DNA from 4 places in the Pseudarthrobacter niigatensis genome. Region 1 is predicted to be linked to each of the others. Evidence: predicted binding sites of a transcription regulator. Region 1 holds the regulator's gene; each other region holds the start of a gene.

The links. Region 1 encodes Rex, which represses fermentation and respiration genes when NADH is low (regulators of the CRP and FNR family bind a similar motif). Its sites were predicted from a motif close to CTTGTGAANNNNTTCACAAG; they were not measured.
Region 2: araB (ribulokinase) is a predicted target of Rex. The motif match lies at 800-819, and genes of this name have one in related genera.
Region 3: J2T23_RS00090 (glyceraldehyde-3-phosphate dehydrogenase) is a predicted target of Rex. The motif match lies at 560-579, and genes of this name have one in related genera.
Region 4: J2T23_RS12585 (queuosine precursor transporter) is a predicted target of Rex. The motif match lies at 651-670, and genes of this name have one in related genera.

The regions. Positions count from the first base shown of each region.
Region 1 is NZ_JAUSTB010000005.1:258,901-261,099, forward strand. Features, by position in the region: gene J2T23_RS10110 (ABC transporter permease family protein) at 1-573, shown strand, start outside; gene J2T23_RS10115 (redox-sensing transcriptional repressor Rex) at 643-1,347, opposite strand; gene J2T23_RS10120 (glutaredoxin family protein) at 1,358-1,612, opposite strand; gene J2T23_RS10125 (HAD family hydrolase) at 1,691-2,199, shown strand, end outside.
Region 2 is NZ_JAUSTB010000009.1:19,038-21,236, forward strand. Features, by position in the region: gene chvE (multiple monosaccharide ABC transporter substrate-binding protein) at 1-693, opposite strand, end outside; gene araB (ribulokinase) at 962-2,199, shown strand, end outside.
Region 3 is NZ_JAUSTB010000001.1:13,559-15,757, forward strand. Features, by position in the region: gene J2T23_RS00085 (TspO/MBR family protein) at 1-523, shown strand, start outside; gene J2T23_RS00090 (glyceraldehyde-3-phosphate dehydrogenase) at 795-2,199, shown strand, end outside.
Region 4 is NZ_JAUSTB010000007.1:157,936-160,134, forward strand. Features, by position in the region: gene J2T23_RS12580 (TetR/AcrR family transcriptional regulator) at 1-640, opposite strand, end outside; gene J2T23_RS12585 (queuosine precursor transporter) at 836-1,597, shown strand; gene J2T23_RS12590 (hypothetical protein) at 1,720-2,199, opposite strand, start outside.

The sequences.
Region 1 (2,199 bases):
TACGGTTCCCCATATGGCCAGAATGCTCCCCAGTACGGGCAGTCGCCCTATGGCCAGTCCCCGTACGGCCAATACCCCTCGGAGCAGCCCCAGCCGGCGGGAAGCAACGGCATCCCGCAACTGGTGAACATCTCGTTCTGGCTGCTGATCGCGTCCGCGGTGATCTTTGTCGTTTCCGTGCTCGCCGGCCTCACCCAGCTCGATGACCCACAGTTCCGTCAGGCTTTTGAGCAGCAGGTGAAAGCCAGCGGAGCGGCCGTTACGTATGACGACATCAAGAGCGTCATCGCCGGCACGCTGGTGGTCTTCGCGATCATCGGCGTCGCGCTCTACCTGCTGGTGGCATTCTTTGTCCGCAAGGGCAAAAACTGGGCACGCATCCTCGGAACCGTGTTTGCAGCGCTCTCCGTTTTGGGCCTGTTCGGGGTCCCCACCTTCGGAACGCTCGGGACGGTCCTGGGCATCGCCGCCATTGTCCTGCTCTACCTCCCGGCCGCTGCCCCGTACTTCCGGAAACAGCAGCCGTTCGCCAACCCCTATTCCGGCGGCTTCGGCAACCCTTACGGGCGGTAACGCCTACGGCAGAACGCAGCGGTGGCCCGGGATGTCCAGCATCCCGGGCCACCGCTTTTAAACCTGGGCTCAGGCCGGCTGTCCCGGCGCCTGCGCCCGTTGGGCGTGATAGGCCAGGATCTGGAGCTCGGTGGCCATGTCCACTTTGCGGAGGTTCACTCCTTCAGGGACCTGCAGCATGACGGGAGCGAAGCTGAGCACGCTGTGCACACCGGCCGCCACCACCCGGTCGCAGATGCCCTGGGCCACCGCGGCGGGAAGTGCCAGCACCACCATGTTGGCCCCGGTGCGGTGGAGGACGGTCTCGAGGTCTGCCACGTCGCTGACCCGCAGCCATCCCACCTCGTTGCCCACCACCATCTGGTCCGCGTCGAAAATGGCCACCACGTCGAAGCCCCGCGATTCGAAGCCGCCGTAGCGCGCCAGTGCTTTGCCCAGGTTTCCGGCTCCGACGATGGCCACTTTCCAGTCATGGGTCAGCCCCAGGGCCGCAGCGATGTGGCGGCTCAGGTACTGCACCTCATAGCCCACTCCCCTGGTCCCGTAGGACCCCACATGGGACAGGTCCTTGCGCAGCGTGGAGGAACTGACGCCGGAGGCTTCCGCGAGCGATTCCGACGAAACACGCTCAACCCCCTCGGCCAGCAGCGTATTCAGGGCACGCAGGTATAGCGTCAACCGGGCCACGGCGGCGGGAGGAATCTGCTTGGCCGGTGAGCCCGCGGCATCCGGCACGTCCGGCACAGGCTGGGGGGTTGAATCCAAGGACGTCATTCGCATCCCCCTACTTGGCCATGGCGCGCCGCAGGACGCGTTCCAGCCGGGCTTCGTCGATTTTCCAAAAGTCGCGCTGCACCCCGTCCACCAGGACCACGGGAATCTCTTCTGCGTAGCGCTCGCGCAGTTCGGGCTGGTTGTCCACCAGCTCTTCGCGCCATTCAAGGCCCAACGCGGAAGTGACCCGGCCGACGGCGTCGCGCGCCTCTTCGCAGAGGTGGCACTCAGCTTTGGTGACCAGGACGACGCGGGGGGTAGCCATGGCTTAACGGTATCGCCGTTCGCGCCGTGCAGTTGACGCCGACCGCGCCGGCCATGTGGATTGACTAGACTCAAGTCCATGCCCGAGGAGAAATACGTTGCCGTCGTTACACGGCCGGTTGCTGCCCCGCAGCCCGGTGAGGCGGCGTTTTTCGACGTGGACAATACCTTGATGCGCGGTGCCAGCCTCTTCCATGTGGCCCGCAAGATGCACCAGCGGGGGGCGTTTACGCTCACTGAGGCTGCCGGGTTCGCGTGGAAGCAGTTCAAGTTCGTGGCGCGCGGGGAAAACATCGACGACGTCCATGCGGTCCGCGATTCGGCCCTGACACTCGCTGCCGGCATCACGGTTGACGACATCAAGGCGCTGGGCGAAGAGGTCTACGACGAGATGATCGCGTCGCGGATCTGGCCAGGTGCCAAGGCGTTGGCTGAACAGCACCTCCGGGTGGGCCGCCGCGTCTGGCTCGTAACGGCCACGCCCATCGAAGTGGCCACGGTGATCTCCACCCGGCTGGGGCTGACGGGGGCCTTGGGCACGGTGGGGGAAGTGTCGGACGGTATGTACACCGGACGCCTGGTGGGAGA
Region 2 (2,199 bases), on a different contig from region 1:
GGGGGCCTGCCAGCGAAGAATGGCGGCCTGTTCGAACTTGGTCTGGCCGCTGGGGACCTTCAGGGTGCCGGCGTCCATGTACGGCTTGAGGGTGTCCATGGCGCCGGTCCAGAAGAAGTTGGCGTTGTTGTCGTCGGGGCTGCCGGCGAAGAGCTCAATGTTGAACGGGCCCTTGCCGTCGACCTTCTTGCCGCTGGCATCAACGAGGCCGAGGCCGGTCAACAGCGAAGTGGCCTGCTGGACGCCAACAGTGTAGTTGTCGAACGTGGTGTAGTAGTCGACGTTCGGCGTGCCGTTGATGAGGCGGTCGTATGCGATCACTTTGACGTTCTGCTCCTTGGCCTTGGCCAGGACGTCGGTCAGGGTGGTGCCGTCAATGGCGGCAATGATCAGGGCCTTGGCGCCCTTGGTCAGCATGTTCTCGATCTGCGAGACCTGGGTGGGGATGTCGTCATTAGCGAACTGGAGGTCTGTCTTGTAGCCGAGGTCCTTCAGGGACTTTTCCACGTTGGCGCCGTCGGCGATCCACCGTTCGGAAGTCTGCGTCGGCATCGAGATGCCTACCAGTGAATCGCTGGGCTTCGCGGCACCGCTGGATTCGCTGGCCCCGCCGCGGGAGCCACAACCGGTGGCGCCCACCGTCAGGGCGACGACGAGGGCCACCGCGCCCATCAGTTTCTTGATTCTCACCATTTTCTCCTTCCGCGGCAGCACTGCCACGAAGCGTTGGTGGACCAGGCAGCACCAGTGCTCCCTGGTCCTGGCCACATTGTTGATGTGTCGGTTCAATATAGACTGATTTGTGAACGCTAACAAGAGTGTCCAGCCGGAATCCCCGAAAACTTTCCAGCTCATTGACTTCCGGTTTGTTAGCGTTCACACTAGCTGCAGCACGTAGCTCCACCCTGACCCCTACAAACCCGGTAATGAGGCCTATGCCTCCCGGACGGAGGCAACCCCCATGCCAGATGCGCTGACCACGTCCAGCTCCGAGCCCAGCCATGACCCCTGCGTCATCGGCGTGGATTACGGAACCCTTTCAGGCCGCGCCGTGGTGGTGCGCGTCCGCGACGGCGCGGAACTGGGCAGCGCCGTCCATGAGTATGCCCACGCGGTGGTCACCGGCGTCCTGCCCCGGGATACAGCGGGCGACGACGGCGCCCGGCTTCCCGGGGAGTGGGCACTTCAGGTGCCCAACGACTACCGGGACGTCCTGCGTACCGCCGTCCCCGCCGCCGTGGCCGACGCCGGGATCGACCCGGCCGCCGTCGTCGGTATTGCCACCGACTTCACCGCCTGCACCATGGTGCCGGTCACGGCCGACGGCACACCCCTGAACGAACTTGCCGCATTCGCGAACCGCCCGCACGCCTACGTAAAGCTCTGGCGCCACCACGCCGCGCAGGGCCAGGCCGACCGGATCAACCGGCTCGCCGCCGAACGCGGCGAAGACTGGCTTCCCCGCTACGGAGGACTGATCTCCTCCGAATGGGAGTTCGCCAAGGGACTGCAGCTGCTGGAGGAGGATCCGGAGGCCTACGCCGCCATGGATCACTGGGTGGAGGCGGCGGACTGGATCGTCTGGCAACTCTGCGGCCGGTATGTCCGCAACGCATGCACCGCCGGTTATAAGGGCATCTACCAGGACGGCCGGTATCCGTCCGAAGAGTTCCTGGCCGCCCTCAACCCTGACTTCAAGGATTTTGTCAGCTCCAAGCTGGAGCACACCATCGGCCGGCTGGGTGATGCCGCCGGCACCCTGACGGCGGAGGCCGCCGCCTGGACCGGGCTGCCGGAGGGCATCGCGGTGGCCGTGGGAAACGTTGACGCCCACGTCACCGCCCCGGCCGCGAAGGCCGTGGAGCCCGGCCAACTGGTGGCGATCATGGGCACCTCCACCTGCCACGTCATGAACGGCAGCGAACTGCGGGAAGTGCCGGGCATGTGCGGCGCCGTGGACGGTGGAATCGTTCCGGGCCTGTGGGGCTACGAGGCAGGACAGTCAGGGGTGGGGGACATCTTTGGCTGGTTCACCAGGCACGGCGTCCCGCCCGAATACCACCAGGCCGCCAAGGACGCCGGGCTGGGGATCCACGAGTACCTGACCGAACTGGCTTCCCGCCAGGCCATCGGGGAGCACGGCCTGATCGCGCTCGACTGGCATTCGGGAAACCGCTCGGTCCTGGTGGATCACGAGCT
Region 3 (2,199 bases), on a different contig from region 1:
TCCTGAAACCCGTACCGCACCCGCAGCGGGCGTTCCCGGCATCCGTTCACAAGGCCTGGCGCTCGCCGGATTCCTGGCCCTTTCGGCGCTGGCCTGGCTGCTCTCCTCGGTCCCGATCATCCTCAACTCCGGCGGCTGGTACGCAGGCTCCGTGAAAGCGCCGTGGATGCCGCCGTCGTGGATGTTCCGAGGCACGTGGATGCTGCTGTATGCGGGCGTGGCCACCGCGGCGTGGCTGGTCTGGCGCAAAGGCCGCCTTGCCGGCGGCACCCGCTCCTGGTACGTAGCCCAGTTGCTGCTCAACGCCGCCTGGCCCGTGACCTTCTTCGCCCTGTACCCAGCGCTCGGAGCCGTGGCCCTGTGGGCGGCCTTTGCAGTCATCTGTGCCCTGGCCGCAACCCTCGCGTTCCTGATCCTGAGGTTCGGCCCGGTGGACGCCACCGCCGGCTGCCTGGTGCTGCCGTACTTCTCGTGGCTGGTTTACTGCGCCAGCCTGAACCTGTACTCCGCCATCCACAACTGAGGCGCCCGTCACGGTATCCTTCCGGCGCCGTCCCGCCATGTGAGTGATTTCACGCAGCGCGGGCGTGTTCCCTGGACCGCGCCAAATTAGAATGGATCCCGGACGCAGGAGTTCTACCGCCGAAAATTGCGTCCGCAACCGGCGGTTTTTCTTTGCACGCGATCCAGGTGCCTGGGGGCCATCCCTGCAGGTGCCGGTGCCCCTGGACATCATCAGGTGGCCTACATCCGTGTACGAAGACGTACACGGCTGAACCGAGGAAGGTATTTCTGTGAGCCAGACGTCTGATTCTTGTCTTGATACGTGGATGGGCCGGGAGGCCCTCGCCGAGGCCATGATCCCCGTGATCGGCAGGCTGTACCGCGAAAACAACGTGGTGACCAGCATCCACGGCCGGAGCCTGATCAACAAGTCCACCATGAACATCCTCAAGGCGCACCGCTTTGCGCGCCGGATGAGCAAGGACGAACTGCTCCTGGAGGACACGGCGCCCCTGCTGAACACGCTGGCCGGACTCGAGCTCGGTGCCGCCGCGATCGACATCGCCCGGCTGAACCAAAAATTCAAGGAAGAGGGCAACGGCGCCACCCTTGAGGAATTCCTCCGCGCAGAACTCGCCGAGATTGTGGGCAAGCGGGGCGGCGATGACCGCACCAGCACCGACGTCGTCCTCTACGGCTTTGGCCGGATCGGCCGTCTCCTTGCACGCCTCCTCATCGAAAAGGCAGGCGGTGGCCACGGCCTGCGCCTGCGCGCCATCGTGGTGCGGCGCGGCTCCGACAACGACCTCTCCAAGCGCGCCAGCCTGCTGCGCCGCGACTCCGTCCACGGCTCCTTCGAAGGCACCATCCGCGTGGATGAAGCCGCCAACACCATCACGGCCAACGGCGTCCAGATCCAGGTCATCTACTCGAACGACCCCGCCACGATCGACTACACCGCCTACGGGATCAGCAACGCCCTGGTAGTGGACAACACCGGCCGCTGGCGCGACGCCGAGGGCCTGTCCCAGCACCTGCAAAGCAAGGGCGTGGCCCGCGTCCTGCTGACCGCACCGGGCAAGGGTGAACTGAAGAACATCGTCCACGGCATCAACCACAGCGACATCACGGACTCGGACAAGATCGTATCCGCGGCATCCTGCACCACCAATGCCATCACCCCGGTCCTGAAGGCCATCAACGACAAGTTCGGCGTGGTGCACGGCCACGTCGAAACCGTCCACTCCTTCACCAACGACCAGAACCTGATCGACAACTTCCACAAGGGCGACCGCCGCGGCCGTTCGGCAGCGCTGAACATGGTGATCACCGAAACCGGTGCCGCCAAGGCCGTGGCCAAGGCCCTGCCCGAACTCCTGGGCAAGCTCACCGGCAGCTCCATCCGCGTCCCCACCCCGGACGTTTCGCTGGCCATCCTGAACCTCACCCTTGAGAACGGCACCACCAAGGACGAGGTCAACAACTACCTCCGCGAAATGTCGCTGCACTCGGACCTGCGCAAGCAGATCGACTACATCGATTCACCCGAGGTCGTCTCCACCGACTTCGTGGGCTCCCGCCGTGCCGGCATCGTGGACGGCCTGGCCACCGTTTCCACGGACAAGAACCTGGTCCTCTACGTCTGGTACGACAACGAGTTCGGCTACAGCTGCCAGGTGGTCCGCGTCATGGAAG
Region 4 (2,199 bases), on a different contig from region 1:
GGCTCAGGTCCAGGACGTCGTCCAGCACCTTGCTGACTCCCGGGATGCGGGCCAGTGCGAGACCGCGGGCAATGAGTGGGGCCGCACCGTCCACCAGCCTCCTGGTCCGCCGCTGGCCCTCCGAGGTGTCATAGACCCAGAAGAGCGTGATGCCCATGTAGCAAAGCCACAGCAGCTCCGGCAGGTCGGTCCGCAGCTTCTTCGGTACGGCAGGCCTGGCCCCGTCCACGGTGCGCCTGAAGATGTCCAGGGATGCCTCGCGCGCAGGCGTGGACCCTGCTGAGAAGGGGTTCACCGGTGATGTTGGCCGGATTGCGGTGGCAACGAAGTCCGCGCCGAACCGGTGGTACGGGGCCATGACGTCAAGGCCGGCATGCAGCGTGGCCTTCAGGCGCTCAGCCAGGGAAGCGGTCCCGTCCAACGCTTGCGAGGCCCGCGCCGCATGCTCTGCCTGCACCTGGATGTACAGCTCGTGGACCAGGTCATCCTTGGACGCGAAGTAGTAATAGGCGTTGCCGACGGAGACGCCTGCCCCGGCGGCGATGGCGCGCATGGTGGTCTTCTCGAACCCGATATCTCGGAACATTCGCAGCGCCGTGTCCGCCACCAGCTGCCTGGTCTGTTCGCTCTTCGCTGCCACGGCACCCCCATTCTTGAACATGTTCAAAAACAGTGTGCCACAGTAGTTGAACATGTTCAAAAACTGTTTCCGTGCTAACCAGCCCTTCTCCTGGGGAGCTTTGCCGCAGGGCACGGTGCGAGAATGGCACGAGTGCTAATACAACCGGCCGCCCCGTACGGCAGGCCGGCCAACCACTCCTGAACGGATCCCTCAATGACCTCCGCCCCCGGCCACAGTGCCGTGCCCCAAACCGTCCAACCCACTGCCGCAGGTCCCGCCGCCAGATTCGCGGACATCGGATCGCCCTACTTCGGGATCATGCTGGCAGCCATGGCAGTGGTGCTGATCCTGTCCAACATTGGAGCGTCCAAGGGGGTGGCATTCGGCCCCATCGTCACCGACGGCGGCTTCTTCCTCTTCCCGCTGGCTTACATCCTCGGCGACGTGATCAGTGAGGTCTACGGCTTCAAGGTGGCCCGCAAAGCCATTTTCACCACATTCGCGCTGTCCGTCTTCGCTTCCCTCTGCTACTGGGTTGTCATTGCGCTGCCCGGGTTCGACGACGAGTACGGTGCCGCCAAGCAGTCCGCCCTGGAAGGGGCGCTTGGCCCCGTGCCACAAATCGTCCTGGCCTCCCTGCTGGCATTCCTCGCAGGGCAGACCATCAATTCCTGGATCCTGGTCCGGATGAAGGCCCGCACCGGGGAGAGGTCCCTATGGGCGCGGCTCATGGGATCCTCGGGCGCCGGGGAGTTTGTGGACACGCTGATCTTCTGCAGCATCGCCGCACCCGTCATCGGCATCGCCGACCCCGGCAGCTTCGTGAACTACGTGCTGGTGGGTTTCGTCTACAAGACCGTGGTGGAGTTCCTCTTCGTCCCCGTAACCTCGCTGGCCATCAACTGGGTCAAGCGTCGCGAGCCCAGTTACGGCGCCGCCGGCCACGCCGCGGAAGGGGTGACAAACGCCGCATAGCTGCCGCCCGGCGTCGTACGTTGCAACTGCTGATCGCGTGGGATCGCCGGAAAGCTGCCGGATCGCCGGAAATTACCGGCGACCCGGCACCCTTACGGCGATTTCGCGCTCCGGCCGGGTGGCTAGGGCCGGAGCGCCGCAAGGACACGGGCCTTAAACTCGTGTTCGCGGAAGAGGTCGGCCCATTTCACGCGCACAAAGGTCCAGCCGTCCTCGGTGAGGGCGTTCTCCCGCTGCCGTTCCTGAAACAGCACCTCGGCCGTTGGCTTGTAGTCGAAGTACTTCGTTTTCCCGTCGAATTCGAGGGCAACCTTCTTTTCCTTCCAGGCGAAATCCAGCCGATACCGCCCGGCACGCGTCGCCACCGCAACCTGGGGCTCCGGCAGGGGAAGTTTCAGCCGCAGCAGGAGTTCGCGCGTGAGTGTCTCGCCGGCGGACTCCGACCGCGGATCTGCGTGGGCGAGCGCCAGCCGGAGGGTCCGGATTCCGCGGCGTCCCTGCAGGCCGTCAGCCATTCTCTCCATGAGGGCCTTGTCCGCACCTAGCCGGAGGGCGTGGTCCATCAATACCAGTGACTGCCGGTAAGCCAGCATCATGGCGCA